Regions from separate parts of the Isoptericola sp. S6320L genome, predicted to be linked through region 3. Evidence: riboswitches for the same ligand, from Rfam matches in the RefSeq annotation. Region 3 holds a riboswitch; each other region holds the start of a gene.

Region 1 (7,686 bases), on a different contig from region 3:
TAGCGGATCCCGGCGGGCATGTCACGTTTAGGTCACGGCGACGTGCGACACGTGCCCCCTTACCCCTCCCGGGGCCTCTGGGCGCCCCGCTGAGGCCCTCGATCTCACCGCCCGGACGACTCCTCGTCGGAACGGTGTCGCCGCGCCGAGCGACCCCTGCGGGCCCCGGGACGCGACGAGGCCCCGCCGCGCACTGCGCGACGGGGCCTCGATCGGTACGACGGGGCGTCAGCCCACGCGGATGAACGTGGGGTTCGACTGCCAGATGCTGCGGAACTGGATCGTCTTGCCCGGACGCGGGGCGTCGATCTGCGTGTTGCCGCCGGCGTAGATGGCGATGTGGCCCGGGGACCAGATGAGGTCGCCCGGCTGCGCGGCGGACCGCGAGACGACGGTGCCCGAGTAGCGCTGGTCCGACGAGCTGCGCGGCAGCGAGACGCCGGCCTGCGCGAACACGTACTGCGTGAAGCCCGAGCAGTCGAAGCCGGACGGCGAGGTCCCACCGGAGACGTACGGGACGCCCACGTAGCGGGAGGCGATCGAGATGATCGTCGAGCCGTTGGCCGAGGCCGGGGCGGCCGACGTGGACGAGGACGAGGAGGACGACGTCTCGCTGCTGGTGCTGGTGTCGACGGCGGTGCGCTCGCCCGAACGGGACGGCGCGACCTCGCGGACGGGCTCCGGCTCGGGCTCGGGGGCCGCCTTGATCTCGGCCGCCTCGGCGATCTTGGCCGTGACCTTCTCGACGGTGATCTTGGCGTCGGCGTCGACGGTGACCACGGGGGCCGCCTCGAGCGCCGTGCGCGCCTGGTCGGTCAGCGCGCCGAGGTCGACGGTGCTGAGCTTGTTGGCCGCGTCGTGGTCGACCGGGGCAGCCTGGGCAGCGGTGGCGCCACCGATGGTCGACACGAGCAGACCACCAGCGGTGGCCACGACGGCGGCCCGGCGGCCGGCAGCCGCGGACGGCGCGGCCAGCATGGGACGGCGTGCGGCACGGTGCTTGGCACGCGTGGTGCGAGCAGTCACGTTCAACCTCTCCTGTCGCCTACGAGGTCAGCTGTCGGGTTCGGGTGGGAGAAATCACCCGGCCCCCCAGGACTCTCGTCCTGGGCGACTTCACCCCAAGGACACCGTGTCGGTGCCCGAAAGTGGGTCCCCCGCTCCTGCCGGCGGTCATCCGTGGAAACCGAGGCGGCGGCAGGGTTAGGCGTCCGTCCCGGTACTCACCGGAGGAATCTCCCGCGAGCGTGTCCGACCGTACCCGAACCGGCGAGGGATGTCACGTTCCGATCACGGCATCGCGCGCGCCGCCCGGGAGCGCCCCGCCGGAAGGCTGGCGCGGCCCCCGCTGAGCGCCCGCGAGGCGCTCAGCGCGCCGCGACGAACAGGTGCTTGGCCAGGTCCTCGGGCAGCTCGAGCCCCTCGTCGGCACCCGACGCCTGCACGGCGTAGTAGTCGCCCAGCGACCGCGCCTCGATCCGCGCGCCGGGGACGATCCCGACCTTGGCCAGCCGGGCGAGGAACTCGTCGTCGACCTGGACGGGCTCGGCGATGCGCTGCAGCACGATCGCCACCTCCTCGGAGCCACCGCGCAGGAACGCCGGCAGGGACTGCACACCCTCGAGGAACGGCACGTCCTCGTACTGCTCGCCCAGCTCCGACAGCCCGGGGATCGGGTTGCCGTAGGGGTCGTGGTGCGGGTGGTCGAGGAGCGTGACGAGGCGCCTCTCGACGAGATCGCTCATCACGTGCTCCCAGCGGCACGCCTCGTTGTGGACGTGCTCCCAGTCCAGCTTGATGACGTCGGTGAGCAGCCGCTCGGCCAGCCGGTGCTTGCGCATGACCCGCGTCGCCTTCGACCGGCCGTCGTCGGTGAGCTCGAGGTGACGGTCGCCCGTGACGACCACGAGCCCGTCGCGCTCCATCCGCGCGATGGTCTGCGAGACCGTCGGTCCCGAGTGCCCGAGGCGTTCCGCGATCCGCGCGCGGAGCGGCGTGATGCCCTCCTCGCCCAGCTCGTAGATCGTCTTCAGGTACATCTCGGTGGTGTCGATCAGGTCGGTCACGTCCACTCCCGTCTTGAGGCCCGGGCCTAGTCTATTCGCACACGTCACCGATCCGACCTCCGCCCCCGTGCGGCCGGACACACCACGCGAGCCACGGAGCCCCCATGACCCTGCAGATCCCCTCGTCGCTGCTGCCGTCGGACGGCCGGTTCGGCTCCGGCCCCTCGAAGGTCCGCACCGCGCAGGTCATGGCCCTCGGGACGGCCGGGGACCCGACCCGCCCGCTGCTGGGCACCTCGCACCGCCAGGCGGGTGTCAAGGACGTGGTCCGGCGCGTGCGCACGGGGCTCGCCGACCTCTTCGACCTCCCCGACGGATACGAGGTGGTGCTCGGCAACGGTGGTTCGACGGCGTTCTGGGAGGTCGCGACGGCGTCTCTCGTCCGCGAGCGGGCCCAACACGCGACGTTCGGCGAGTTCGGGGCGAAGTTCGCCGCGGCGACACGTCGCGCACCGTTCCTGGCGGACCCGGAGGTCGTCGAGGCCGCACCCGGGAGCGTCGCGCACCTCTCGCCGTCGGACGCCGTGGACGTCTATGCCACGCCGCACAACGAGACGTCCACGGGGGCGATGGCGCCGGTGCGCCGGCCTGCGGGCCGCGACCAGCTCCTCCTGACGGACGCGACGTCGGGCGCGGGCGCCCTGCCCGTCGACGTCCGCGAGACGGACGTCTACTACTTCGGCCCGCAGAAGGTCTTCGGGGCCGACGGCGGCCTGTGGCTCGCGCTGTGCAGCCCGGCCGCGCTCGAGCGCGCCGCGGAGGTGGAGTCCTCCGGGGGCGACCGGTGGGTGCCGGAGTTCCTGTCGTTGACGACGGCGCTGGAGAACTCGCGGCAGGACCAGACGCTGAACACCCCGGCGATCGGCACGCTGGTGATGCTCGCCGACCAGGTGGAGTGGATCCTCGGGCAGGGCGGGCTGGAGTGGTCGAGCGGGCGCTGCGCGGAGTCGGCGGCGACCCTCTACGGCTGGGCGGAGTCGCGCGAGTGGGCGACGCCGTTCGTCGCGGACCCGGCGGAACGGTCCACCGTGGTGGGGACGATCGACCTGGACCCCGCGATCGACGCGAGCGCCGTCGTCGGCCACCTGCGGGAGAACGGGGTGCTCGACGTGTTCCCCTACCGCAAGCTCGGACGCAACCAGATCCGGGTCGGGATGTTCCCCGCGGTCGAGCCCGCGGACGTGGCCGCTCTCACGGCGTGCGTAGATTACCTGGTCAACACCCTCGACTGACGCAGGACCGCCGATTTTTCACCCGCTCGCTGCTACGATTTCACCCGCTCCCTGCTAGCCTCCCCGGACAAACGTCACAAAACCGACGCCTGTCAGAGCAAAGGGGCTGCCATGCCGGAGATGGACCACTTCACGTACGGGATGCTCACGCCGTTGGCGGGCTACATCGCCTCCTTCATCGGCTGCCTGACGGGGCTGTCGGCCACATCCCGGGCGCGCGCCGCCACGGGCGCCGTCGCGAAGAGCATCTGGCTCGCCATCGGGGCCGTGTCGATCGGCGGCACCGGCGTCTGGGTCATGCACTTCATCGCCATGCTCGGTTTCACCGTGGACGGCATGCCGATCAAGTACGACGTGCCGTTGACCATCGTGTCCGCCCTGCTGGCGATGCTGGTCGTGGCGGTCGGCCTGTTCGTCGTCGGGTTCCTCGGCGACCGGCTCGTCTTCCTCCTCGGCGGCGGCCTGATCGTCGGCCTCGGCGTCGCGAGCATGCACTACATGGGCATGGCGGCGATGGTGATGAGCGGCGAGACCCACTACGACACGCTGCTGGTCGGGGTCTCGCTCGTGATCGCCGTCGTCGCCGGCACGGCTGCGCTGTGGCTGTGCGTCAACGTCAAGGGCTGGCTCCTGGCGACCGCGGCCGCGCTGGTGATGGCCGCGGCGGTGGCCGGCATGCACTACACGGGTATGGCCGCCATGCACATGACGGGCCCGATGGGCGAGGCGCCCGGGGGCACCTCGGCGATGGAGCTGCTCGGGCCGCTCATCGCGGGGGTCTTCCTCACGACGGTCGCACTGATCTTCGTGGTCCTCATGTGGCCCACGGAGGACGAGATGCGCGAGCGCCAGGAGCTTGCCGAGCGCCTGCCGCTCCCCCAGGGCTGACCGGCGACCACCCGGCACCACGCCCCCCGGCCCCCCGGCACCGGGGGGCCGACGCCGGCTCAGGCGGCGCGGGCGTGCTCCTGGTCCGCGGCGGGCGCATCGAGGTACACGACCTCGAGGTGCGGTCGGCGCAGCAGCCGGTAGCGCACCCTGAGCCGCCAGTTGCGCACGGCCCACACCGTGGCGCCGAGCGCGACGACGAGCGTGGCGATCGACCCGATGAGGATCGACCAGCGGGGCCCGAACACCTCGCCGACCCATCCGACGATCGGCGACCCGATCGGCGTCGCGCCGAGGAACACCATCATGTAGAGCGACATGACGCGCCCGCGCATCGCCGGGTCCGTCGAGGTCTGGATGGTGGAGTTGGCCGCCGTCATCATGGTCAGCGACGCGAGCCCGACGGGGATGCAGGCCACCACGAACGACGGGAACGTCGGCATGAGGGCCATCACCGCCGTCGCGACGGCGAACGCGAACGCCGCACCGATGACGAGCCGCACGCGCGGGCGGTCGCGCCGGGCCGCCAGCAACGCACCCGTCAGCGACCCGATCGCCAGCACGGAGCCGAGCAGCCCGAACTCACCGGCGCCGCGCTCGAACTCGACGCGCGCCATCATGGCCGAGGTGAGCTGGAAGTTGAGACCGAACGTGGACACGACGGCCATCACCACCATGATCACCACGATGTCGCTGCGCCCGCGCACGTAGCGCAGGCCCTCCCGGATCTGGCCCTTGCCGCGCGGGGCGGGCTCGCGGGCCCAGGTCGCCTCCGGTCGCATGAGCGCGACGGCGGCGATCGTGGCGGCGAAGGTGAGCCCGTTGATGACGAACACCCAGCCGGACCCGACGGCAGCGATCAGCAGCCCGGCCACGCCCGGCCCCACGAGCCGGGCCGCGTTGAAGGAGGCGGAGTTCAGCCCGACGGCGTTGGCGAGCCGCTCGGGCGGCACCAGCTCGGCGACGAAGGTCTGCCGCACGGGGTTGTCGAACGCGGTGACGACGCCGAGCCCGAGCGCGAACGCGTACACCTGCCAGAGCTGGGCGTGCCCGGACAGGACGAGCACTCCGAGGCCGAGCGCGAGCACGCCCATCGCGCCCTGGGTGACCATCAGGAGCCGACGGCGGGGCAACCGGTCGGCGAGCAGGCCCGCCCACGGCCCGAGCAGCAGCATCGGCAGGAACTGCAAGGCGGTGGTGATGCCGAGGGCGACGCCGGAGTCGTCGGTGAGGTCGGTGAGGACCAACCAGTCCTGGGCGACGCGCTGCATCCAGGTGCCGACGTTGGCGACCAGGGCGGCACCGAACCAGAGGCGGTAGTTGGGGTAGCGCAGGGAGGAGAAGGTCGCGCTCATCCGGCCGCCACCCGCACGAGGATCTCGGTGGCGGCGGCGAGGGTGGCGCGCTCGTCGGCGTCGAGCTCTTCCAGCCGGCAGGTGAGCCAGGCGTCCCGGCGACGGCGCGTCTCGGCGATCTCGTGGCGTCCGGCGTCGGTCAGGCGGACCACGACCTGGCGCTTGTCGGTGGGGTGGTCGATCTTGGCGACGAGGCCGAGTTCGGCGAGCGCCGTGACGGCCCGGGTCATGGCGGGCGGCCGGACGCGCTCGTGCTCGGCCAGGGCGCCGGGGCTCATCTCGCCGTGCCGGTCGAGGACGGCGAGGACGCCGAACTGCCCCTCGGGCAGGTCGGCCTCTCCGCGCTGCGTGCGCAGACGGCGGGCAGCTCGGGTGAGGGCGACGCGGAGGTCGCTGCTGAGCCGGGCGGGATCATCGATCACTGTCCTTACCCTAGGTCATTACCTGGCGACATGTTCTGTGAGATCCACCACGGCCAGAGGCCGGAAGGGGTGTCTGACCTCGGCCGGGGCCTACTACTGTGTGCGCCGTGCGCACCGAACTCACACTCGCAGACACCCTGAACACCCTCGGACTCCTCGGCGGCTCGACGCTGCCCCGCTTCGTCACCGACGTCGGCGGCCAGGGGGACGTCCTCGACGTCGTCGCCGACGCCCGCTCCGTCAAGGGCCTCCCCGGTCCGCTCAAGCTGGCGACGAAGCTCGTCCCGGCCGTCCGCTCCAAGCTCCGCGTCGAGCAGTTCGACGGCGGCGTCGCCGTCCTGAGCGTCGACGCGTCGGCCGGCGGGCTGCCCGCCCACAAGATGCTCGGTCTGGCGAAGAACCGGATCGAGTCCGTCCTGGAGTCCAAGGGGCTCCCGGCCGGCTCGGTGGAGATCCGTCCCGACGCCCGCATCGCGCTGGACGTGCAGCGGCTGCTGGCCGCCCGCCACCCCGGCACGGTCGTCACGGGGATGACCTTCACCGACGGCCAGGTCGCCCTCGACACGGCCGCCTGACCCGCACCACCCCGCTCACGCGTTGTGGGCGCGATTTCTGGGTCCGAAAATCCGCCATAGCGGACAGAACGGACCAGAAATCGCGCCCACAACATTTCGCGCGGCCGCAGCCGCCGGCGCTACTTCACCGTCGCGGGGAGGAGCTCCAGCTCCTCGCCGTGCTTCGCCAGGAACTCCTGCGCCTCGCCCTTCGAGATCGCCTTCGTCAGCTTGCCGAAGGGCTCCTCGTCCAGCACCACGATCGACTGCCCGTCGGCGGAGCGGCCGGTGCCCTCGTACGGCGCGGTCATGAACACCACGTCGTTCGTGGAGATCTCCCGCGCCTCGTCGAAGATCTCCCGCATCCGCGTGATCGACAGGGCGTCGTCGGTGGCGACGGAGTGGCTCACCTCGTCGAAGAACCGGGTCATCATCACCGGGTCGCGGCGGTTGTTGTTGATCTTGCCCAGGATGGCGCGCATCCAGTTCTGCTGGCGCTGCACCCGCCCGAAGTCGCCGTTGGACAGCCCGTAGCGCTGGCGGGTGTACGACAGCGCCTCCTCGCCGCTCATCATGTGCTTGCCGGCCTCGAAGAACACGTCGTCACCGTCGCCGATGTCCTCCGGCACGGTGATCTGCACGCCCTCCAGGGCGTCCGTCAGCCCGACGAACTGCTCGAACCCGGTCACCACGAAGTGGTGGATGCGCACGTCGGTGAGCTTCTCGACCGTGTCGATCATGAGGCTCGGCCCGCCGTAGGCGTAGGCGGCGTTGATCTTGGCGTGGCCGTGCCCGGGGATCTCCACCCACGAGTCACGCGGGATCGAGACCACCACGGCGGACGACCGGTCGGCCGGCAGGTGGACGAGCATGATGGCGTCGGGCCGCTGACCGGACTCGGTCAGGCTGGCGAGGCCGTCGGCCGACCCGCGCGAGTCCGACCCGAGCACGAGGAAGTTGATGTCGGTGAGCTCGGTGCCCTCCTCCGACGGCGCCGGCTCGGGGCGGTCCGTGAGCTCGGCGAAGGGGTCGCCCAGCTTCTCGACGTTCGCGTCCAGCCGCTGCTGGAACCACCAGATCCCCCCGAAGGCCGCACCGGCCAGGACCGCCACCAGCGTCACCACGACGACGAGCGCGCGGGCGGTGTTGCTCAGGCGGCGGGTGCCGCG
Region 2 (7,686 bases), on a different contig from region 3:
AGGGACTGGACGTCCTGATCGCGGCCCTCGTCGTGGTCGCCGTGGTGCAGGCGCCCTCGGGCGTCGGCTGGCCTGTGCTGCTCGTCGCGGGAGCGTTCGGCGCGCTCTACGTCTGGGGTCGTCTGGTCGTGCGGGTGCACGAACGGTCCGTGGACACCCCCAGGGGACGCTGGTGGCCGGACGTCGCGTGGATCGCCGCACTCCTGGTCGCCTGGGCCGCGCTGCTGTGGCTGTCCCCGGCGGCGCTCTGGCTCGCGTTCCCGCTCATGCTGCTGCAGATGCACGCTCTCGGTCCCCACCGCGGCGTCGTCGCGGTCGTCCTCACCGCGGTGCTCGCCGTCGCCGACGGCCTGCTGGTGCAGGCCGACGTCGGCGAGCCCTGGACCGGGTTCGTGCTCGGCCCGGTGCTCGGAGCGGCTGTCGCCGTGGGCGTGGTCAGCGGTATCGAGGCGTTCGTCCGCGAGTCCCAGACGCGCCAGCGCACCGTCGACGAGCTGACCCAGGTGCGCCAGCACCTCGCCCAGGCCGAGCGGGAGCGGGCCGTCACCGACGAACGGGCCCGCCTCGCCCGGGACATCCACGACACCCTGGCGCAGTCCCTGTCCGCGATCGAGCTGCTGCTCCGCGCGGCGGACGACGCCGTCGGCACCGACGACGACAAGGCGCGGGCGCTGATCGAACAGGCGCGCGCCGCGGCGCGCGACAGCCTCGCCGAGGCGCGGCGCGTCGTCGAGGACCTCACTCCCGGTGACCTCGAACGCACCACCCTCGTCGCGGCGCTGCGCCGGGTCGCCGAGCGCGCCGCGACCACCGACGACGACACCGACGACGACACCGACGACGGACGGCGGAGGCCGTTGGCGGTCTCGGTCCGCACCAGCGGCACGCCCCGCCCCCTGCCGGTTCCGCTGGAGACCGCGCTGCTGCGCATCGCCCAGTCCGCACTCGCCAACGTCACCGAGCACGCGGGCGCCGCCCATGCCCGGATGACGGTGACCTATGACGACGACACCGTCACCCTCGACGTCGTCGATGACGGCACGGGGTTCGACGCCGCACGCCTGGGCGACGACCGAGCCCGCGGACGAGGCTTCGGCATCCCCGCCATCCGCTCGCGCGTCCACGAGCTCGGTGGCACCCTCGCGCTGGAGACCAGCCCCGGCAGCGGGACCGCCGTCGCCGTCACCCTGCCCACCCGAGGACCGGAGGACGCCCCATGATCGACGTCGTCCTCGCCGACGACCACCCGGTGGTCCGCGCCGGGCTGCGCGCCGTCGTCGACAGCCAGCCGGACATGCAGGTCGTCCACGAGACCTCGACCGCCGAAGACCTGCTCGCCTGGCTCGACGACGGCGGCCAGGCCGACGTCCTCCTCCTCGACCTGCGCTTCGGCGACGCCCGGATGGGCGGGGCCACGGCCACCGGGACCATCGTGCGCCGGCACCGCACGCCGGTGCTCGTCGTCACCACCTACGGGACCGACGCCGACATCCTCGCCGCCATCGAGGCCGGCGCCACCGGCTACCTCCTCAAGGACGCACCCACCGACGAGCTCGCCCGCGCCATCCGGTCGGCCGCCGCAGGAGAGGTCGCCCTCGGACCGGACGTACAGCGCCGACTCCTCGGCCGGATGCGCCGCCCGAGCGAGAACCTCAGCACACGCGAGCTCGAAGTCCTGCGCCTGGTCGCAGCAGGACGCTCCAACGACGCCATCGCACGCGAGCTCTTCGTCTCCGTCGCCACCATCAAGTCGCACCTGGCCCACATCAACACCAAGCTCGGCACCCGGTCACGTACCGCTGCCGCCGCGACCGCACGCGACCGCGGCATGCTCTGAGCCCGAATCAAAATCCCGAACCTGCCCGAAGTCGGGCAGATTCTGGACACTCGTGCGCGATGAGCGCATGATGAACCGGTGACCGACGCCGAGCTCGTCTCCCGCGTGGCGCTCACGACGGGTCTGAACCCGTCGGAGGCGGCGCGCGTGGTCGAGGACGTCCTCGCCTGGTACTCCGAACCGGTCGAGGACTACGTCCGGCGCCGCCACGCGGCCCTGCAGACCTCGGGGCACCGCAACGCCGAGATCTACGCGCGCATCACCACGGAGCTGCAGGACCGCGTCGTGGCCGCGCCGGAGCTCACCGAGCGCCAGGTCCGCCGGATCGTCTACGGCTAGGTCGCCGGCAGGCATCCACCCCTCACGCCCGTCACCACCCTGGAGCAGCACCCATGTGCGGAATCGTCGGCTACGTCGGCCCCCAGCAGGCAGCGCCCGTCCTCGTCGAGGGCCTGACACGCCTGGAGTACCGCGGCTACGACTCGGCCGGCGTCGCCGTGCTCAACCCGCGCTCGAGCGCCAACCCGTCGCGGGTGGTCCGCGCCCAGGGTCGCGTCCGTGACCTCGAGGCCGCCCTGCCCGCGCGGCTCGCCGGCACCACCGGCATCGGCCACACGCGCTGGGCGACCCATGGCGAGCCCAGCGAGCGCAACGCCCACCCGCACACCTCGGCCGACGGCCGGGTCCACGTGGTCCACAACGGGATCATCGACAACTTCGCGACGCTGCGCAGCCGGCTGGCCGACGACGGCGTCGAGCTCACCTCCGACACGGACACCGAGGTGGTCGCCCACCTCGTGGCGCGCGAGCTCGCGACCGGGCTGAGCCTCGAGGACGCGGTGCGTACCGCCGTCGGGCAGATCGTGGGGACGTACGCCCTCGCCGTGCTCGACACCCAGACCCCCGAGCGGATCGTCGTGGCGCGCAACGGCTCCCCGCTGCTGCTCGGCGTGGGCGACGGCGAGATGTTCGTCGCCTCGGACCCCGCCGCGATCGTGCGGCACACCAGCCAGGTCGTGCTGCTCGACGACGGCGACTTCGCCACCGTCACCGCCGACGGCTTCCACAGCTTCACCGACGGCGAGGAGCGCACGGCGCGGGCCGCCGTCACGATCGACCTCACCGTCGAGGAGCTGGAGCTCGACGGCCACGAGCACTTCATGCACAAGGAGATCCACGAGCAGCCGGAGTCCGTGGAGCGGATGCTCACCGGGCGCCTCGACGACCGCTTCGGCACCGCCAAGCTCGCCGGCCTCAACCTCGAACCGCGGGACCTGCGCCGCTTCGAGCGCGTCAAGGTGCTCGGCTGCGGGTCCGCCTACTACGTCGGCCAGCTCGGGGCCTCGATGATCGAGGACCTGGCGCGCATCCCCGCCGACGCCGAGCCCGCGAGCGAGTTCCGCTACCGCAACCCGATCATCGAGCCGAGCACGCTCTACGTGGTCGTCAGCCAGTCCGGCGAGACCGCCGACACGCTCTTCGCGGTGCGCGAGGTGCAGCGCAAGGGCGGCACCGTCGTCGGCCTCGTCAACGCCGTGGGCTCGTCCATCGCCCGGGAGGTCGACGGCGGGGTCTACCTGCACGCGGGCCCCGAGGTCGCGGTGGCCTCCACCAAGGCGCTGACGCACATGTCGATCGGCTTCGCGCTGCTGGCGCTCACGCTCGGCCGGGTGCACGACCTGTCGTTCGCCGACGGCCGGCGCATCATCGCCGGGCTGCGGGCGATCCCCGGCCAGATCGCCGAGATCCTGGCCGGCGAGGAGGCGCTCGCCGCCGCCGCGAAGGAGCTCTCGACGGCTCCGAGCCTGTTCTTCGTCGGCCGCGTGCGGGGCTACCCCGTCGCGCGCGAGGGTGCGCAGAAGTTCAAGGAGATCACCTACCGGCACGCCGAGGCGTACCCGACGAGCGAGCTCAAGCACGGCCCGCTCGCCCTCATCAGCCCCGAGCTGCCGTCGGTCGCGATCATCCCGGACGACGACCTCGTGGAGCGCAACATCACGGCCGCCCAGGAGATCCGGGCCCGCGGTGGCGCCGTCGTCGCGATCACGCACCCGGGCGTCGAGCTCGGCGACGCGGCGACCTCCCGGATCGAGGTGCCGCGCAACGAGGTCGAGCTCGACCCGATCCTCCTGACGATCCCCACCCAGCTCCTCGGCTACCACGCCGCCGTGGCGCTCGGCGAGGACGTCGACCGGCCGCGCAACCTGGCGAAGTCCGTCACCGTGGAGTGACGCGCCCCGCTACGCGGCGGGGGAGAACTCCCAGTGCCACGGCTCGTAGGGTCCCGCACCGCCCTGGCGGGCCCAGGCCGGGTTGGTCCACCCCGCCGCGGGGCCGTGCTCGGCCAGCCAGGCCCAGCGGTCGCCGGAGTACGACTCCGGGCAGATGTCGATCGCCAGGCCCCAGCCGTGGTTCGACGTGCCCGGGGTGGCCGCCAGGCCCGGCTTCAGGCCCTTGAGCACGACCTGCTGGTCGTAGCTGCGGTAGCCGTCCGTGATGCACATCCGCTCGCCGAACTGCTCGACGTACGCGTCGTTCAGCGCGGCGAGGGCGGTCGCGGCGTCGGCGCGCAGGAGCACCGCGCCGTCCCACGGCGCGCAGAGGTCGGCCGTCGAGAGGCGGCCGTTGCTGCCCTGAGGGTCGATGCTCGGGTCGCAGCCCGGTGGCGGCACGCGCTCGTCCGGCGCGGCCGGTGCCGGCTCGGCCGGCACGATCTTGATCGCGTCCCGGTCGATGCGGTCGCCGTCCCGGGACACCTTGGCCCCCTGGTCGACGACGACGGCCTCCACGGAGCGTGGTGCGCGGGCCGTGCCGGAACGCGAGGCGGCCGCACCGTCGGACCGCTCGGCGACGGCCCGCTCGGCCGCGGCCAGGGTCGCCGGGTCGATGGTCGTGGTGGCGCTGCCCTCGGCGTTGGCCTCCTCCGGCAGGACGGCGGGGGCGACGACGGCGGACGCGGTGGCCAGCGCGAGGGCGAATCCGGCGCCGACCCGGCCAGCGCGGGGCGGACGGGCGGCGCGCGCGGCACCGGTCGAGCGGGTCGGACCGGCTGAGCGGGTCGCACCGGCTGAGCGGGTCGCGCGGGGAGCGCGGGCGGGCGGCTCGGCGAAGTGCCGGCCGCGGCGCGCCCGGCTCATCGGGCCCCCTCGCGGCGGCGCGGGGTCGGGGTGGTGCTGGACGTGGTCGCCCCGCCGGTGCGGCCGGGCGCGCGGGTGTGCCTGGTCATCGTCATCTCCTGTCGCCTTCGGGGTTAGCTGTCGGATTCGGGTCGGAGACTGACCCGGCCGACGCGCACTGCGCGTCGGCTTCACCCCAAGGGCGCCGTGGCGCCCGTCGTTGGTTCCCCCGCCCCGTGTCTGCTTCGGTCGACGACGCACGGTGACAGGGCTCGGCGCCCGCGCGACGTACCCCGCGACCTGGCGAGGTAGGCAGAACCTACCCCGCCGGGACCGGGTTTGTCACGAACGGATAACGGCATGCCGGATGGTGTCTCGGGGTGCGCCTGCGGTGCGCCTCCGGGTGCGCTGCTCCTCGGCGCCTGCCAGGATCGCGAGGACGGCGACCGACGGCGCGGGTGGGGCGGCGACATGGCGGAGCGGACTGACGGGGCTGGCCCCTCGACGGGCACCCGCGTGGGCGTGCTCACCCTCACCGCGATGGTGGTCGGGTCGATGGTCGGTGCCGGCGTGTTCTCGTTGCCGCGCCGCTTCGCCCAGGAGACCGGTGTCGCCGGGGCGATCGTCGCCTGGGCGGTCGCCGGGGCGGGCATGCTCACCCTGGCGCTGGTCTTCCAGCGGCTCGCGGTCCGCAAGCCGGAGCTCGACGCCGGGGTCTACGCCTACGCCAAGGCCGGGTTCGGCGACTACACGGGGTTCTTCTCGGCGGCGGGCTACTGGGCGAGCGCCTGCGTCGGCAACGTGACCTACTGGGTCCTCATCATGTCCACGCTGGGCGCGTGGTTCCCGCAGCTCGGTGCCGGCGACACGCTGCTCGCGGTCGCGCTGTCGTCCGCCGGGCTGTGGCTGTTCTTCCTGCTCGTGCGGCGGGGGATCCAGGAGGCCACGGCGATCAACAGGGTCGTCACCGTGGCCAAGCTGGTGCCGATCGTCGTCTTCGTGCTGATCGCCGTCTTCGTCTTCGACCCGGCCGTCTTCGCCGGGAACTGGGCGGGGGAGTCCTACGGGTCCCTCTTCGACCAGGTGCGCGACACCATGCTCGTGACGGTCTTCGTGTTCCTCGGCGTGGAGGGGGCCAGCGTCTACTCGCGGCACGCGCGCCGCCGGGAGGACGTCGGTCGGGCGACCCTGCTCGGGTTCGGCAGCGTGCTCGCGGTGTTCGCGTCGGTGACGATGGTGTCCTACGGGATCATGCCGGTGGAGGAGATCGCCGAGCTCCGGCAGCCGTCGATGGCCGGGGTGCTGGAGGCCGCCGTCGGTGACGGGGGGACCGCCTTCGTCAGCGTCGGCCTGATCATCTCGGTGCTGGGTGCCTACCTCGCCTGGACGCTGATGGCCGCCGAGGTGCTCTACGTGGCGGCCAAGGACCGCGACATGCCGCGCTTCCTCGCGCGCGCCACCGACCGGGACGTGCCGGTGAACGCCCTGTTCCTCAGCACCCTGCTGTCGCAGGTCGTGCTGGTGGTCACCCTGTTCTCCGCCGACGCGTTCGACTTCGCGCTCGACCTCACCGCCGCGATGTCGGTGATCCCGTTCCTGTTCGCCGCGGCCTACGCGCTCAAGCTCCGCGCGACGCGCGAGACGTACGACGGCGCCCCGCGGGCGACGCTGCGCGCCGACCTGGTGGTGGCGGTGCTGGCGACGGTCTACACCACGTTCCTGGTCTTCGCGGCGGGGCTGTCGTTCCTGCTGATCTCCCTCATCTTCTACGCCCCGGCGACGCTGCTGTTCGCGATGACGCGCCGTGAGCAGGGTCGGCGGGTGTTCGCGCCGGCCGAGCTGGTCGTCTTCCTGGCCGTCACGGCCGGGGCGGTGGCCGGCGTCGTCGGGCTCGTGTCGGGCTGGATATCCCTGTGAGCGAAGGAGAAGCATGACTGCACACGTGGGCGGCGCCGTGACGCACGGCGTCCACTCCGAGGTGGGCCGGCTGCGCAAGGTCCTGGTGTGCGCGCCGGGCCTGGCGCACGAGCGCCTGACCCCGACCACCTCCGACGAGCTGCTGTTCGACGACGTCATGTGGGTCGAGGCGGCCCAGCGCGACCACCTGGACTTCGTCAACAAGCTGACGAACCGGGGCGTCGAGGTGGTGGAGCTGCACGACCTGCTCGCGGAGACGATGGCGCTGCCCGCGGCGCGGTCGTGGCTGCTGGACCGCAAGGTGGTGCCGAACCGGGTCGGGCTCGGGCTCGTGGAGGGCACCCGCGCCTATCTCGACTCGCTGTCGCCGCAGGAGCTGTCCCGGTTCCTGGTGGGTGGGCTGTCCACGGCCGACCTGCCGGGGGACTACCGCACGGGCTACGTGTCGCTCGCCCAGGAAGCGCCGGACGCCCGGGAGTACCTGCTGCCGCCGCTGCCGAACACCCTGTACACCCGGGACACGACGTGCTGGATCTACGGCGGCCTCACGCTCAACCCGCTGTACTGGCGGGCACGCAAGGACGAGACGCTGCTGATGAAGGCGATCTACTCGTTCCACCCGGAGTACCGGGACGCCACGGTGTGGTGGGGGGACCCGGAGCAGGACTGGGGTCAGGCCACGCTCGAGGGCGGCGACGTCATGCCGGTGGGTGCCGGCGTCGTCCTGGTCGGCATGAGCGAACGGACGTCGCGCCAGGCCATCAGCCAGTTCGCCAAGGCGTTGTTCGACGCCGGAGCGGCGCAGCAGGTGGTCGT
Region 3 (7,686 bases):
ACCGCAGCAGGCCGACGACGAGGCGCAGGTCGTCCAGCGTCGAGCGGCCCTGCGTGCGGATCCAGCGCAACGACTCCCGCGCGCGGTCCGGGTCCGTGCCGACGAGACGCTCCGCCGCGGCGGCCTGGACGACGATGCCGGACAGGTGGTGCGCGGCGACGTCGTGCAGCTCGCGCGCCATGCGGCCGCGCTCCTCGAGCACCGCGCGGGCCGCCAGCGCCTCCCGCTCACGCTCCGCCTGCTCGACACGTTCGCGCAGCTGCGTCTCCAGCTCCCGGCGGGTGCCGACGTACACACCGACGGCTGTGGCCGCCACGTAGGCCAGCACCGCGGACAGCAGCCCGGTCCAGAGCTGGGTCGCGGCGGTGCCGGCGGCGGGGAGGTGCTCGGGGACGGGTCCCGTGAGCACGAACGCGAGGACGGTCTGCACGACCGCCGCCGCGCCCGACCACCCGAGCGCGCCGCGCCGCGGGAGGTGCGCGCCCACCGAGTAGGCCGCGACCAGCGTGGCCGGCGCCTGGAAGGTCATGAGCGGAGGCAGGACCGCCACGAGCGCCACCTGGGCGGCGGCGACGAGCGCGAGGCAGAGCAGCGGGGACCGCCGGCGCAGGGTCAGGAGCATGGCCTGGGCGACGATGACGCCGACCACCGCGAGGCGCCCGCCGGTCCCGAGGTGCCCGGCGTCGGCGGCCTGGCCGACGAGCGGTGCGACCACCTCGTCGAACGCCACCCGCTCCACCACCAGGAAGAGGACGAGCGTCAGGGCACCGACCACCGCCCCGAGCGCGGCGTCGCGGGCGGTGGGGGTGGCACGGGCGGCGCGGAGACGCCGGAACAGGGGGCCGGTCACGCGGTGCCTTCCGTCCGTCGGGTGCTGGGGCGAGGATACCGGTGGCCCGGCAGACCGGGCCGGGAGGCCACGGTCCGCCGGACGCGCCGGGGTCACACGAGGTCGCGGCGGCGGAACGTGACCGCCCCGGAGCCGAGCACGACGACCACCCACGCGGCGAGCCCGGCGAGGGCGGCTGCCACCCCGATCGTCCCGGCGTCACCGAGGAGGCCGGCGGCGCCCTGGCCGGTCGACGCGAGCGCGCCGAGGGTCAGGGGCATCCACGACACGGCGGAGGAACCGCCGGACAGCAGGGCGACGACCGTCTGGACCATGGGCTCGACGAAGGCGACCGCCACGACCACGACGACCGCGGCGACCTGGCCCCGCACGAGGATGCCGACCCCCAGGCCCAGCCAGGCGAACGCGACGAGGACGCACAGACCGCGCGCCCAGATCCCCAGGACGTCACCGGCCCCGAGGGCCAGCCCGGTGCCCGGTGCGGTCAGCAGCGCGGACGCGAGGCCGAGCGCCGAGACGAGCGCGAGCCCGGCACCGATCGTCGCCGCCGCCGCGGCCGTCGCGCCCACCTTGCCCAGCAGGACGCGGGTGCGCGACGGGACCACGAGCGCGGTCGGGACGATGCCGCCCGTGCGGAAGTCCGTCGTGCCGGCGAGCGCGCCCAGGATGAGCATGCACAGGGTCGCGACCCCGACGGATCCCGTGCCCGACGGCCCGTTGCCGAGCAGGTCGAGCATGCCGCGCTGGACGGAGGCGCTGCCCAGGTCCGTCAGGGCGGCCAGGTCGGGGACCAGGTCCGCGGCCGGACCGGTCGGCCCCTCGGTGGCGGCGAGCTCGTCGAGGCCCTCGAGCAGGCGGGGCAGCAGGATGGTCACCGTCTGGAGGAGCGCGGCGCCGGCGAGCGCGACGATCCCGATGATCCACGGCGACCGGGTGGAACGGAGCTTGAGCATCTCGGCACGGAACATCAGCGGACTCCTGCGGTGGTGGCGGTCAGGTCGAGGTAGACGTCCTCGAGGGAGGCGTCGCGGACGAGCTCGTCCAGCGGGCCCGCGGTGATGACCCGGCCCTGTCCGACGACGACGACGTCGTCGGCCACCTGCGTCACCTCGGCGAGGACGTGGCTGGCGAGCAGGACGGCACCGCCGCCGTCGGCGAAGGACCGCAGCATCTCGCGCAGCCAGCGCATGCCGGCCGGGTCGAGCCCGTTGGCGGGTTCGTCGAGGACGAGCACCGCCGGGTCGCCGAGGAGCGCGGCGGCCAGCCCGAGCCGCTGCCGCATCCCCAGCGAGTAGGTGCGCACCCGGCGGTCGGCGGCGGGTGTCATCGACACGATCTCCAGGACGTCGTCGACCCGGTGGGCGGGGAGCCCGGCCGCCAGGGCGAGGATCCGGAGGTGGTCCCGGCCGGTGCGGCCGGGGTGCAGGCCACCGGCGTCGAGCAGCGCGCCCACGGTCCGGGCGGGCTGGTCGAGGTCGTGGTGGCGGCGACCCTGGACGAGTGCCTCACCGGCGGTGGGTGCGGCGAGCCCGAGCAGGACGTGCAGGGTGGTGGTCTTGCCGGCGCCGTTCGGGCCGAGCAGACCGACGACGCGGCCCGGTTCGACCGTCAGGTCGACGTCGTGCACGGCGTCGAACGCTCCGTACGACTTGCGGAGCCCGGTGATCTGGATGGCGGGCACGTGATCCCCTCTCGCGTGTGGCCGGGCCGGTTCCGGCGCGGTGCTCCCAGCCTGGCCGGGGCGGTGTCGTCGTCGCTTCTGGCGGGAGGGGGAACGTGGCCTACGACTTTTGGGGGAACGCCGCACGCCCGTGCCCGGCACGGCTCGAACAGGTCGAGCCGTGCCGGGCACGGGCGTGCGGTGCGTGCGGTGCGCGTCAGACGCGGACGAACGTGGGGTTGTCCTGCCACATCTTGCGCTTGACGACGCCGACGCCGGGACGCGCCGACTCGATGATCTTGCCGTTGCCGGCGTAGATCGAGACGTGGCCCGGGGTGTAGACGATGTCACCGGGGCGGGCCTGGGACCGCGAGACCGCCTTGCCGGCCCGCTTCTGCGCGGACGTGGTGCGCGGCAGGTTCTTGCCGGTCGCCTTCTTGTACACGTACGAGGTGAAGCCGGAGCAGTCGAAGCCCGACGACGGGCTGGTGCCGCCGTAGGAGTAGCGGTAGCCGACGTACCGGTTGGCGACCTGGACGACCTTGGCCCCGCTCGTCTGCTTCGCCTTCACCCGGATGGTGCGGTGCTTCTTGACCTTGGCCAGGCCGGTGGACTTGGCGGGCACGACGGTCAGGCGGATGCGGTTCTTGCCGACGTCGTAGTGCTTCAGCAACGGCTTCATGCGCACGATGCCGTTCTTGTTGAGCTTCTTGACGTTGACCTTCTTGCCGTCGACGAAGAGCCGGACCCGGCCCTTGACCGCGTCGCCGCCCTTCGTGGCCTGGACGGTGAACCGGGGACGGGTGCTGCCCTTGCCCTGCTTGGCGGTCTTGCGCGAGACCGACACCTTGACGACGGGCTTGGAGGTCCGGGCCGTGACGAGCCCGTGGCCGGTGGTCGAGAGGCCGGCCGTCGAGGTGGCCGCCGCGGTGGACGGGGCGGGTGCTGCCGAGGCCTGGCCGGCTCCGGCGACGAGGGTGCCACCGGCGAGCGCGGCGGACAGGGCGATGGCGACGGTCGAGCGTCGCAGGCGCGGCATGCGCGCCGTGGTGGCGTCCTGCGGGCGCGCACCACTGTGGTGAGTGATGGACATGCTGACCTCTCGAGCCTGCGAGATGAGCTGTCGGATGAGGCCGAGAAGTGATGGCCCGCCGTCGTGGGACGGCTTAACCCCGAGGGCGGCACGAGTCCGCCCGAAGAACGTGGTTCTCCCGCTGCTGCCGTGGGTTCGGTGATGCCGGGCCGCCGGCAGCACTCGGCTTGCGGCCCGACCGTTCACCCCAGACGTGGGGCGACCCGCGAACGCTAACGACGGATCCCGGTCAGATCACAGTCGGATAACGGTGAGTTGCAGGGTCGTTCGCGAAGAACCCGTGAAGAAATCCGTCCGGGAGAACATCGGGGGCGAGTGCGGCAAATGCCGCTATATCTCGCCGGGCGCGGACAGATCGGCGGTCGATATGTCGTCGATGCCCGGTCCTGGCAGCTCGACGCGCGGGGCGCACCGGCACCATCGATGCAGGTCGGGCGCGGATCTTCACAACTCGGCGGCCCCTGGGCAGGCTCACTCCAGCAGGGTGCCGGTCCGCGGCGCGGCCGAGACGGTCACGCAGAGCCCGGCGCGGTCGCCCGCTTCCCACGACTCCTCGCTGGGTGTCCACAGGACCCACGTCAGGTCGTCCGCCAGCCCGGAGGCCTCCGCCCGCGCGCCGACCAGCTCGGGGGTGCACGCCCGTGCGGCGCGGGCCTGCACGACGTCGGCGCCCGGCCACACCTCGTCGACCGTCGAGTCGTGCCGCCCGACGACCTGGGCGACGTGCGCGTCTCGGCACGGCACCACCTCGACGGTGCCGACCGTCGCGGAGTCCGGCACGTCGGCCAGGCACGAGCCCAGCACGAGCTGGACGGCGTTCACCGTGCCGGGCTCCGCGACGTCGCCCGCCACCGGCTCCCAGGCCCGGTCGTGCGCGCGGTTCACGAGCCACGAGCCGCCCGCCGCCGCCACCACGACCAGCACCACCACGCCCAGCACGGACAGCACCCAGCCCCGTGCCCGACGGCGCGCGGCGGCCCGGGCGGCGGGCGTCGGCCCCCCGGGGGCGCCCCAGCGCGCCCCGTAGGCGGTCGGGTCCTCCGGCGTGGCCAGCCCACCCGCCGGGACCGGCCGGTCGACCGGGGTGCCGCCGTCGGCCCCGGGGTGGCCCGGAACCGCCGGACCGGCGGGACCTGCCGGCTCCACGGAACCTGCCGGACCTGCCGCGCCGGGGCCGGGGGAGACGAACAGCGGGTCCTCGGAGCGGTCCGGAACGTCGGTCATGGGAACAACCTAGAGCGTGCGGCTGGGTCCGCGGGTGCCGCGGTCAGCCCGCGAGGTCCAGGACGACCGGCACGTGGTCGCTCGCCCCCTTGCCCCGCCGCTCGTCCCGGTCCACGGTCACCGCCGTGACCCGGTCGCGCAGCGCCGGCGAGGCGTACGCGAAGTCGATCCGCAGCCCCTTGTTCCGCGGGAACGCGAGCTGCTGGTAGTCCCAGTACGTGTAGGTGTGCTCGGCCGGCAGGTGCTCGCGCGTCACCTCGGTGTACCCGGCGCCCTCGAACGCCGCGAACGCGGCCCGCTCCGCCGCCGAGACGTGCGTGTGGCCCTCGAACGCCGTCACGTCCCACACGTCCGTGTCCCGCGGGATCACGTTCCAGTCGCCCAGGAGCCCGACCTGCGCCGTCGGGTCGGCCGCCAGCCACCCCGCGGCCTGCGCCCGCAGCCCGTCGAGCCAGGCGAGCTTGTAGGCGTAGTGCGGGTCGGTCAGCGTGCGGCCGTGCGGCACGTACAGCGACCACACCCGCACGCCGCCGCACGTCGCGCCGATCGCGCGGGCCTCGACCCGCGGCTCCTGCCCCGGCTTGCCGAACGCCGGCTGCCCGGCGTACGACGTCTCGACCTCCTTCAGGCCCACGCGCGAGACGATCGCGACGCCGTTCCACTGGTGGTACCCGGTGTGGGCGACCTCGTAGCCCGCCGCCTCGAACGGAGCGACCGGGAGCTGGTCGTCACGGCACTTCGTCTCCTGGATCGCGAGCACGTCGATGCTCGAACGCTCCAGGAAGGCCAGCACCCGGTCCAGCCGGGTTCGCAGGGAGTTCACGTTCCACGTGGCGATACGCACGCAGGCACCCTAGGCACATAGAGTGCGGTCATGGGAACCGCGCTCGTCACCGGTGCCACCGCCGGCCTCGGACTGGAGTTCGCCTGGCAGCTCGCCACGGCGCGACACGACCTCGTGCTCGTGGCGCGCACCACCGAGCGCCTCGAACAGGTGGCCGGGCAGATCCGCGCCGCCGCTGGGGTCCAGGTGGAGGTGCTGCCCGCCGACCTCTCCGACGCCGACGACGTCGCCCGGGTCGCCGAGCGGCTCGCCGTCGCGGGGGACGAGCCGGGCGAGGACCGCCGTCCCGTGGGCCTGCTCGTCAACAACGCCGGGTTCGCCACCGCGCAGCGGTTCGTCGGGGGAGACGTCGGCACCGAGCTGGACGCCGTGGACGTCATGGTGCGCGCCGTCGTGCAGCTCAGCCACGCGGCCGTGGGGCAGATGACCGCCCGCGGGCGGGGCGCCGTCCTCAACGTCGGCTCGGTCGCCGCCCTCACCGCCGGCGGCACCTACGCCGCCGCCAAGGCCTACGTCCGGTCCTTCACCGAGGGGCTCGCCGTCGAGCTGCGGGGCTCCGGCGTGACCGCCACGGTGCTGTGCCCCGGCTTCACGCACACCGAGTTCCACGACCGCGCCGGGCTGTCGATGAGCCAGGTGCCCGACGGCGCGTGGCTCGGTGCCCCGTTCGTGGTGGCGCAGGCGCTCGCGGACGTGCGCCGCGGCGTCGTCATCTCCACGCCGTCGGTGCGCTACAAGGCGGCCTCGGCGCTGCTGCGCGTGCTGCCCCGCTCGGCCGTGCGGGCCATCGGCCACTACCGCTGACGGGTCAGTCCCGGGCGGCGCGTGCCGCGGCCTGACGTGCCGCCTCCGCCTCGGCCTGCCGTGCCGCCAGCTCGGCCTTCTCCAGCTCGCGCAGCCTCTTGCGGGCCTCCCGCACCTGCCGCTCGGCGTCCTTGCGACGGTGGGCGGCCTTCTTCACCCGGGGGTCGCCCGCGTAGGTGCGCGCCCGCGCCGCCGCCTCCTCGGCGAGCTCCCGGCTCCCGGGGTCGGTGCCCGACGGCGTCAGGGAGGCGTCGTCGTCCCCGGCGTGCGGTGCCCCGGCGCTCCCGGCGCGGTGCTCGATGAGCACGGCGATGCCGTCGAGCGTCCGGTCCAGGCCCCACTGGACGTCGTCGACCTCGTCGAGCCCGGGCGTCTGGGCGATGTAGGAGCCACGCTCGACGAGCGGTCGCAGGAAGGGGAAGCGGACCTCGTCGACCAGTGCACGCAGCGTGTCGGCGAGGCCGGCGGCGGCCGCCGCGCCGTCGTCCTCGGTGGCGGCGCGGTCGAGGTCGCGGCCGAGCGCGGCGGCGTTGCGCGTGTAGCCGTTGACCAGGAGGATCGTCGCGATCTTCTCCTCGTCCGCCAGAGGCGTCGAGCGCAGCGCGCGCAGCCCGGCGTCCGCTGCCCGCAGGTTGTTCGGCGTCAGGGGTGCGCCGGTGATCGGGATGTCCAGGACCCAGGGGTGGGCGCGGTACAGGGCGAGCGTGACCAGGGCCCACTCGCGCAGCTCGGCGCGCCAGTCGGCCGGCTCGTGCGCCGGCGGGAACTCGACGTCGATCACGGACTCCTGCATGAGGAGCAGCAGGTCGTCCTTGCTGGTGACGTACCGGTAGAGGGACATCGTGGTGAAGCCGAGGCTCTTGGCCACGCGAGCCATCGAGACGGCCCCGAGGCCGTCCGTGTCGGCGATCTCGACGGCCGCCGCGACGATGCGTTCGATGCTCAGCTCGCGCCGGGGCGCGCGCTCCGGGCGTTCGGCCACGCCCCACGCGAGGGCGAGGCCGGGAGGGAGCTCGGGTGCGTCCGTCATGGGGACATCATCGCTGACGGCCGCCCCGGCGAGCGGGCCGACCGCCGGCGAACCGTCTCACCGAGCCCTGCGGCGCCGGTAGAGGAGGCTCCCCGCCACGAGGCTGACGGCCAGGAAGCCGGTGAGCCAGGCGCACGCCGCCAGGAGCGTGGACGTCTCGAGGTTCCCCGTCAGCAGTCCG

Evidence for each region. Region 3 has a riboswitch for cyclic di-AMP ahead of MWU57_RS11505 (C40 family peptidase). Riboswitches for the same ligand answer to the same signal wherever they lie in the genome.
Region 1: it holds a riboswitch for cyclic di-AMP, as region 3 does, so the genes downstream of both, MWU57_RS04380 (C40 family peptidase) here and MWU57_RS11505 (C40 family peptidase) in region 3, are expected to answer to the same signal.
Region 2: it holds a riboswitch for cyclic di-AMP, as region 3 does, so the genes downstream of both, MWU57_RS06795 (M15 family metallopeptidase) here and MWU57_RS11505 (C40 family peptidase) in region 3, are expected to answer to the same signal.

The regions. Positions count from the first base shown of each region.
Region 1 is NZ_JALKAT010000005.1:2,164-9,849, forward strand. It holds gene MWU57_RS04380 (C40 family peptidase) at 229-1,026, opposite strand; cyclic di-AMP (ydaO/yuaA leader) riboswitch at 1,029-1,207, opposite strand; gene MWU57_RS04385 (metal-dependent transcriptional regulator) at 1,368-2,066, opposite strand; gene serC (phosphoserine transaminase) at 2,171-3,298, shown strand; gene MWU57_RS04395 (MHYT domain-containing protein) at 3,410-4,186, shown strand; gene MWU57_RS04400 (MFS transporter) at 4,246-5,541, opposite strand; gene MWU57_RS04405 (MarR family winged helix-turn-helix transcriptional regulator) at 5,538-5,963, opposite strand; gene MWU57_RS04410 (hypothetical protein) at 6,071-6,538, shown strand; gene MWU57_RS04415 (LCP family protein) at 6,658-7,686, opposite strand, start outside.
Region 2 is NZ_JALKAT010000008.1:63,228-70,913, reverse strand. It holds gene MWU57_RS06815 (sensor histidine kinase) at 1-1,220, shown strand, start outside; gene MWU57_RS06810 (response regulator transcription factor) at 1,217-1,837, shown strand; gene MWU57_RS06805 (hypothetical protein) at 1,916-2,176, shown strand; gene glmS (glutamine--fructose-6-phosphate transaminase (isomerizing)) at 2,230-4,068, shown strand; gene MWU57_RS06795 (M15 family metallopeptidase) at 4,078-4,974, opposite strand; cyclic di-AMP (ydaO/yuaA leader) riboswitch at 5,063-5,214, opposite strand; gene MWU57_RS06790 (basic amino acid/polyamine antiporter) at 5,425-6,870, shown strand; gene MWU57_RS06785 (arginine deiminase) at 6,884-7,686, shown strand, end outside.
Region 3 is NZ_JALKAT010000019.1:30,857-38,542, forward strand. It holds gene MWU57_RS18435 (sensor histidine kinase) at 1-850, opposite strand, end outside; gene MWU57_RS11495 (hypothetical protein) at 943-1,818, opposite strand; gene MWU57_RS11500 (ABC transporter ATP-binding protein) at 1,818-2,531, opposite strand; gene MWU57_RS11505 (C40 family peptidase) at 2,728-3,603, opposite strand; cyclic di-AMP (ydaO/yuaA leader) riboswitch at 3,605-3,749, opposite strand; gene MWU57_RS11510 (septum formation family protein) at 4,075-4,827, opposite strand; gene MWU57_RS11515 (exodeoxyribonuclease III) at 4,871-5,671, opposite strand; gene MWU57_RS11520 (SDR family oxidoreductase) at 5,702-6,475, shown strand; gene MWU57_RS11525 (TetR/AcrR family transcriptional regulator) at 6,480-7,505, opposite strand; gene MWU57_RS11530 (ABC transporter permease) at 7,563-7,686, opposite strand, start outside.